DNA from 2 places in the Clostridium sp. 29_15 genome. Region 2 is predicted to be linked to the other one. Evidence: predicted binding sites of a transcription regulator. Region 2 holds the regulator's gene; the other holds the start of a gene.
What was found. Region 2 encodes CtsR, which represses protease genes until heat stress. Its sites were predicted from a motif close to AAGGTCAANNAAGGTCAAAT; they were not measured.

Region 1 (4,450 bases), on a different contig from region 2:
CCAATAACCCTCTTTTCCATTTCATCTTCTAGTCTTAATAATTTTTCTCTTTCACCTTCTAGAAGATTAGATACTGGAATTCCTGTCCATTTTGAAAGTATTTGAGAAACTTCTTCCTCAGTTACTTCTTCCTTAAGAAGTGCACCTTCATAATTCTCCTTTACCTCTACTTCCATCTGCTTAATAGCTTCTTCTAATGATGGAATTTCACTATATTGTATTTCAGCTGCCTTATTATAGTCATAATTTCTTTGAGCTTGCTCTAAGTTTCCTCTAGCATCATCAAGCCTACTCTTCAACTCTTTAAGTTTATCTATGGCACCTTTTTCTCTTTCAAATTTGGCAGTCATTTCATCATTTTTACCCTTAAGCTCTGCATATTCCTTTTCAAGAGCTTCTAACTTCTTTTTAGAACCTTCATCCTTTTCCTTAGTCAATGCTTCTTTTTCAATTTCAAGTTGCATAAGCTTTCTTCTTACAACATCAAGCTCTGATGGTAGAGAATCTATTTCTGTTCTTATCATAGCACCTGCTTCATCAATAAGATCTATAGCCTTATCTGGTAAATATCTATCTGATATATACCTATCTGATAATTTTGCTGCTGCAACTAATGCTGAGTCATGAATTCTAACACCATGATGAATTTCAAATCTTTCTTTTAACCCTCTTAAAATAGAAATTGCATCTTCTACTGATGGTTCATCAACAATTACTGGTTGGAACCTTCTCTCTAGAGCCTTATCCTTTTCTATATATTGTCTATATTCATCAAAGGTTGTTGCACCTATACAGTGAAGTTCTCCTCTAGCTAAAAGTGGCTTAATTAAATTACCAGCATCCATTGCCCCATCTGTTTTACCAGCACCAACAATAGTATGGATCTCGTCAATAAATAAAATAATTCTTCCTTCACTATTTTGAACTTCTTTCAATACAGCTTTTAATCTTTCTTCAAACTCACCTCTATACTTTGCTCCAGCAATCAATGAACCCATATCTAATGAAAAGATAATCTTATCCTTTAGACCTTCTGGTACATCTCCTCGAACAATTCTTTCAGCAAGCCCTTCTACAATAGCAGTTTTACCTACACCTGGCTCACCAATAAGCACTGGATTATTCTTAGTTCTTCTAGAAAGTATTCTTACTGTTCTTCTTATTTCATCATCTCTTCCTATAACTGGATCAAGCTTATGCTTCTTAGCTAGCTCCACAAGATTCGTACCGTATTTAGCAAGAGCATCATATGTTCCTTCTGGATCTTGTGTATCAACTCTTTGGCTTCCTCTTACTTCCTGAAGTACTTTCATAAAGCTCTTCTTATTAACACCATATTTATTTAAAATCTCTTTAGTTGATCCTTTTTTATCTACATCTAATATAGCAAGCATAAGATGTTCTACACTTATATATGAATCTTTAAATTCTTTTGCTATTTCATCTGCTGCAATAAGCACCCTATCAATATCCCTTGTTATATATGGTCCTGCACCTTCAGAACCACTGCCTGATACCTTTGGCATTCTTTCTAAAGCTGATGCAACATCTAATTTCATCATTTTTATATTAATGCCCATCTTTGTGAAAATATTAGGTACCAATCCATCTTCTTGTTCTAATAAAGCAGAAAATAAGTGAATTATATCAATTTGTTGATGACTATATTTTACTGCTGTTAAATTGGCGTCATTTAATGCTTGTTGTACTCTTAATGTCATTTTTTCAACGTTCATTTATTTCACCTCGTTTATTTTTTCTTACTATATTATTATAGTAATATAAAAGTCAAAGAAAGTCAAAGTATATTTTTATCTTTTTTCTTTTTATATTATTACCAGTATTTTTGTTTTATAATAAATTAATTGATATAATATTTACCATAAGCTTAAGATAGTAAAAAAGATAATTTTAGATAAAAGAGGTGAAATTTTGAGAAAGCAATATATAAACTATCCTTTAAATCTACCAGTGAATATTTCGTATTATAATATTCATAATTATCCCACTCACTGGCATAGTTCCACCGAGATCATTTATGTACTGGAGGGAACTATCAATATTTCCATAGATACAGATAGTTTTATTTTAAAAGAAAATGAAGTTGAAATAATTAACCCTGATGAATGTCATTCATTCTCCAGCGAAAGTGATAATAAAGTGTTGATATTTCAAATCGATCCTGATTTCTTCGAAAAATATTATAAGGATATTAGAAATGTTTTCTTTTATACTAATTCTAACGATGAAGAGGATCAAAGTGGCGAAAAATATGATGAGCTTAAATCTCTTCTTTGCAAAATATTATGTGAATTTGTTCAGACTCTAGATGATTTCGACGAACAAATAGAAGATATTCTAATCAACTTGCTTTATCATTTAATAAATAATTTTCACTACCTTACTACCGATAAAGAGGAGCTTAAAGAAAAATCAGAACAACTAGATAGATATCATCGAATCTCTAAGTATATCTTTAATAATTATAACAATAATATAACCTTACAGGAAATAGCTAAAAAGGAATTTCTTAGTCCACATTATTTATCTCATGAAATTAAATATGCTACTGGCCACAGTTTTACTCATTTAATAAATCTTACTCGTATAGAGGAATCAATTAAACTTCTTTTAGATACTTCTATGAGTATAACTGAAATATCTGAAGAAATAGGTTTTTCCCATGTACGTTATTATAATAAAAACTTTAAATTATATTTTGGTTGTACCCCCCTTCAATACAGAAAGAAATATTATTTAAACGAAAAGGATTTTGATAATTCCAAAAATATTACTTCCTTAGATTTAAATAATGCTCTTAATTTATTATCATATAATTTAGAAAACTATGATAGGTTTAATTTTGAAAATAAACTTTGGAATATACATATAAACATGAATGAATCATTAAATATATTTGATAATAATTTCAAAGATATTTTAAATCTCGGTGAAGCTTTCGACCTGTTAATTGAAGATAATAAAGATATTTTAGAAGAGGTGCAAGAAGAAATACACTTTACTTATGGTAGACTGGAAAAGATGTTCCATAACGATATGGGGGTCTTCATAGATTCTGACTTTTATAATTGGAATAGAGCTAAATCTGTATTAGAATTTCTTTATGATATTGACATAAAACCATTAATAGTTATTGATAATTTAACCTTTACCACCGAAAAATATAGAAATGTTTTAAAAAGCTTTATTGAATATTTTTCAGCATTAGATTTTTCACCTATAGAACACTTAAAATTTCAATTTTCTTCTACCATAAACAAAGAAATTAAAAATAATCTTTTAGATTTTCTAAATAGTGAATTTAATTTCAAAATTTTGGATAATGATTTTATCATTGAAAACACTTTAAATCAAATATATGACACTTCTTACATGCTTCCTTATATAATACACAGTACTATCTTTAAAAAGGATAACCTTTCATTTTTAAGAAATTTTGATGTGTTAGAAAAAGCTACCAACATCACTAACGAAGTATTTATTGGAGCCTCTGGAATTGTTAATGATATGGGGATACGTAAACCATCTTATTATGCTTTTTATCTTTTAAGCAAGCTGGCTGATGAAATAGTATCCATTGATGATGGTTGTATCGTAACTAAATCTGATGACCTATGTGCTATACTTCTATATTGTCATAATAACGATATGGACTCTTTAGCTAAATATGAAACTATCTATAAAAATGGTATATTAAAAAAATCCTTTAAAAAGAAATACTCTTTAAATATAGCTAATTTAAAAAGTTCAACAAGGATAATCACTTATACCATCGATGAAAGCACTGGTTCTTCCTATAACTATTGGCTTTCTATGGGCTCTCCTAAAAGACTTAACAAAGAAGAAAAAGAAATACTCCATAAAGCTTCTTATCCTAAAATTGAATTTAAATACAGCAAAAAAAATTCTGTCTTAAATATAATTACTGAATTAAATGGATACGGTGCAAAACTAATAATTTTACGAAACATAAAATAACAATTATTTATAAAAAGATAAGCAGTTTTGCTTATCTTTTATAGCTTCTTTTCTAAATTCATAGCTAAAGTAAAATATTTTATACATTCTTTTGGTTCATTTAAATTATAATATAAATCAGCCATTTCCAGACATCTCTTATATCTCTCTTCTTTATTGGCAAATCTAAATAAAGAATCTGTAGATAAATTCATATACATTTCTGCTTCTCTATATTTATTATTTTTTTGTAAAAGCATTCCTTTAAAATAATATGCTCTTTCAATAAGATGTAAGTCATTAAAGCATATAGATAAATTCAAAGCAGTATCACAAATAGAAACAGCTAAATCAAGTTCATTATTATAATATAAAGTACAAATACATTTTATAAGAAATTTCACATATTCTCTTTCATTTTCCTTTGGGAAAATATCTATGGATTCTTTTATTTCATTTATTGCCTTAACAT
Region 2 (4,450 bases):
CTACAGGAGTTGAGAGATAAGATTGTGGACTTGCTTTTACAATTGACTAATAATGAAATAGAAGCAATTTTAGAAAAGGAAGAGCAATTGGTTTCATATAAACAAAATAAGGAAGAAGTAGTAAATGTATTATCTTCATTTATAAGAGATATATTAGTAAATAAAGAAGTTTATAATGAAAATTTAATTATAAATAGAGACAAAATTAGGTCAATAGAAAGATTAACTAATGAGATGTCTTTTAAAAAACTAAATAAAATGCTATTAGGTTTGCAGGAAGCCAGAAAGAATATTAAAAATAATGTTAGTTGGGCAATGACTGTAAGAATAATGCTTATGGACTTTATGGAGGGTTAAAATGATTAAAGTTATAGGAGTACGATTTAAGAAAGCTGGCAAGATATATTATTTTGATCCAGCAGGTTTAGATATAGAAAAGGGAAACTTTGTAGTGGTAGAAACAGCTAGAGGAATAGAATTTGGTGAATGTGTCATTGGGTTAAAGGAAATAAATGAAAATGATGTAATTGCACCACTAAAAAGTGTATTAAGAGTTGCTACTGGCAGTGATATAGAAAAACATAATCAAAATAAGGAAAAGGAAAAAGATGCTTTCAGTATATGTTTAAAAAAGATAGCTGAACATAAGCTTACCATGAAACTTATAGATGTAGAATATACTTTTGATAATAATAAGGTAATATTCTATTTCACAGCAGATGGAAGGGTTGATTTTAGAGAGCTAGTAAAAGATCTTGCAACAATATTTAAAACACGTATTGAACTAAGGCAGATAGGTGTAAGAGATGAGGCTAAAATGCTGGGAGGACTTGGACCTTGTGGTAGACAAATGTGTTGTTCAACATTCTTAGGAGACTTTGCTTCTGTTTCAATAAAAATGGCTAAGGAACAAAATTTATCACTGAACCCAACGAAGATATCAGGAATATGTGGAAGATTAATGTGTTGTTTAAATTATGAGCAGAGTACATATGAAGATATTAGAAAAAGAATTCCAAAAGTAGGTTCTATTGTAAAAACAGAAGGTGGAACTGGTGTGGTAGTTTCTAATAATATAATTAAGGAAAGTGTAAAAGTAAAATTAAAATGTAAAAAGACTGAAGATGAAGTTTTAGAAGATTATAAAATTGAAAATATTGAACTATTAGAAGGAAGCTATGAAGATTCAGTTGATGATTCAGATATTAAATTAGAAGTTACATCTGAAGAAGATAGAAAATTGATGAAAGACTTAATGAAAGATAGATAGAATTCCAATTTAAAAGAAATTAATAACAATATTTAATATTTATATGAGAAAACAACAAAGCTGGTCTTTATAGACTTGAAATGAATAGTGGATATGATAAAATAGATATGTAGAGTTATTAAATAATGGGAGGTGTTTTTAAATGGCTTTTTCAATTCAAGATTCATGCATTAGCTGTGGTGCTTGTGCTGCAGAATGTCCAGTAGATGCTATATCTCAAGGAGATACTCAGTTCGAAATAAATGCTGATGTTTGTATTGACTGTGGTAACTGTGCAAATGTTTGTCCAGTTGGAGCACCAGTTCAAGAATAGTGTGGGGGGAGAGATATCTAGGAAGATATCTCTTTTTATTATATAAAATCAGATTTTATAATACATTATGCATAAGTATTGTAGAAGGAATATTGCTATTATAGAAATCTGAAAGATAAACAGTGTCAGTTTTTATTGAAACTACATTTTTACAAGATGATAAAAAATCCTTAGGGCCATTAAAGTAAAAATTGTTATAATTATTTTTATAGCACATTGGAATTATATATTTTGCATTAAGCTTTTCAGATAAAGAGTATGCATCAATTCCATTTAAGCAAAGATTACCGCCAATAGGTATGAAAAGAATATCAGCATTACTTAATATCTTTATTAGCTCATTATTAATAAACTCGCCTAGATAGCCTAAATGACAAATCTTTAAATTATCTACTTTAAATAGATAAATTATATTTGGACCTCTTTTTAAACCATTAATTGAATCACTTTTACATTTATAGCCTTCTACTTTAATGTTTTCAATAGCAGAGTTGCAATCAGTATTTACTATTTTTCCAAAGATTTTTATGTTTTTAGCAGAAGAAAAGTCTATAGGCCTACTGAAGGTAGAAATATTAGCAGTAATATTTTCATTTAATGTACTAAAAATATTAAAGGGGTCTAGTAATATCTTTTTACCTAAGTTAGTAGTTAACAAAAATGTGCTATTGCCAAACCATTGAATTTTCATGTTTATCACATCCTATTAAACATATTATTATTTAGTTTAAGTAATAATTTGGGAATAATTCATAAGTAGGGAATTTTTTTAAAATTTAGCTTATGGACAGTGGAAAAGTAATTGTATATAATTAAAGTCAAAGAAGGTCAATGCGTTAGGAAGGTAATATTATGGCAAGAATATCAGATACAATTGCAGATTTCATTTATTCATTGATTGATGAAACAGATGACAATCAAGCAATAATTCAAAGAAATGAATTGGCAGATAAATTTAACTGTGCTCCCTCACAAATTAACTATGTATTAACTACAAGGTTTACTTGTGAAAAGGGATATATTATTGAAAGTAGAAGAGGTGGAGGGGGATATATCATAGTTAAAAGGATATACCATAAAAGTGGTCAAGAAAAAATTTCTATATTAAATGAAGCAATAGGTTCAAGTATAACTTATCAAAGTGCAGTATCTATAGTTGAGCATTTGCTAGAATTAAATATAATTACAGTAAGGGAATATGAACTAATCAAAATAGCTGTAAACGATAGAACTTTAGGCTTAGTGGAAGATAAAAATAAAGTTCGTGCAGATATTTTAAAAGGTATGGTCAATATTTTATTATCATAATGAAGCACTTAACTTATTAAAATTACTATATAGTAGTGCGATGACAGAATTAAATTGCTATATTAGTCATAAATATTTATAAAGATTAAATAATACAAATTGGGATAGAATAGCTAAAAAGGATAGTTCTATATGGTATGGAGGTGCAATGATGATATTTGGGAGGTTTACGGAAAGAGCACAAGTGGTGCTAATTGAAGCACAACAGGAATCACAGAATTTTAAGCATGGGTATATAGGGACAGAACATATTTTACTTGGAATTTTAAAAGAAGGTGGCTATGCTAGTCAAGTTTTAAATAACAGAATGATTACTTTAGATAAAGTAAAAAAGATGATAGAAGAATATTTAGGATTTGGAGATGAAGAAATAGTAACAGGAGATATGCTTTTAACTCCTAGGGCAAAAAGGCTTTTTGATGACAGTATAGATATAGGAAGAAAATTTAATCATAGCTTCATCACACCAGAACACATCTTAGAAGCACTTATCAATGGTAGTGAGGGGGTTGCATATACGATTTTAAGTACATGTAAGATTGATATGCAGGAGATTAAAGATGAATTGGAAAAGTATATATCAGGCAATGATTTTAGAGATAATAAGAAAATATTAAATAAAGAAAAAAAGCAAAATAAGACTCCAATGCTGGATCAGTATAGTCGAGATTTAACTCAGATTGCTAAGGAAGGAAAACTTGATCCTGTTATAGGTAGAGATGAGGAAACTCAAAGGGTACTAGAGATACTTTGCCGAAGAGTAAAGAACAATCCATGCCTTATTGGTGAGCCTGGCGTTGGAAAGACTGCTGTTATAGAAGGATTAGCTCAAAAGATGGTTGCAGGTGATATTCCGGAAAGTCTAAAGGAAACAAGACTTGTAACATTAGATATTACTTCCATGGTGGCAGGAGCAAAATATAGAGGAGAATTTGAGGAACGTTTAAAGAAGGTAATGAATGAATTAAAAAATGAAGATAAAATTATTGTTTTCATTGATGAAATTCATACCATAGTTGGAGCTGGAGGAGCTGAAGGTGCTATAGATGCATCTAATATACTAAAACCTGCCCTTGCAAGAGGAGAAATCAAATGTATTGGAGCTACAACCATTGATGAGTATAGAAAGTATATTGAAAAAGATGCCGCTTTAGAAAGAAGGTTTCAGACAATTAATATTGAAGAACCAAATAAAGAAGAAACTTTAAAGATATTATATGGCTTAAGAGATAAATATGAATCACATCATAAAGTAAAGATAACTGATGAGGCATTAAAGAAAGCCGTAGAGCTAGCAGATAGATATATTACTGATAGATTTATGCCTGATAAGGCCATTGATTTAATTGATGAATCAGCTTCAAAGGTAAGGATATCTAAGCTTACTTTGCCACCAGAACTTAAGCAAAAAGAAATTGATATTGAAAAGTCTGTTACGGAAAAGGAAGATGCCATAAAAAATCAGGATTTTGAAAAGGCAGCTAACTTAAGAGATAAGGAAAAGCTTTTGAAAGAAGAATTTGAAAGCATTAAGGAGCAATGGAGGGCTTGTACGTGCA

Region 1: the regulator CtsR is predicted to act here: its motif matches at 1,785-1,804, upstream of clpB (ATP-dependent chaperone ClpB).

The regions. Positions count from the first base shown of each region.
Region 1 covers NZ_MNRT01000016.1:32,241-36,690, reverse strand. Annotated here, with positions in the region: gene clpB (ATP-dependent chaperone ClpB) at 1-1,736, opposite strand, end outside; gene BHW04_RS02035 (helix-turn-helix domain-containing protein) at 1,933-3,999, shown strand; gene BHW04_RS02030 (helix-turn-helix domain-containing protein) at 4,038-4,450, opposite strand, start outside.
Region 2 covers NZ_MNRT01000004.1:5,082-9,531, forward strand. Annotated here, with positions in the region: gene BHW04_RS00585 (DNA polymerase III subunit delta') at 1-357, shown strand, start outside; gene BHW04_RS00590 (PSP1 domain-containing protein) at 359-1,270, shown strand; gene BHW04_RS00595 (DUF362 domain-containing protein) at 1,413-1,583, shown strand; gene BHW04_RS00600 (MBL fold metallo-hydrolase) at 1,639-2,274, opposite strand; gene BHW04_RS00605 (CtsR family transcriptional regulator) at 2,436-2,891, shown strand; gene BHW04_RS00610 (ATP-dependent Clp protease ATP-binding subunit) at 3,043-4,450, shown strand, end outside.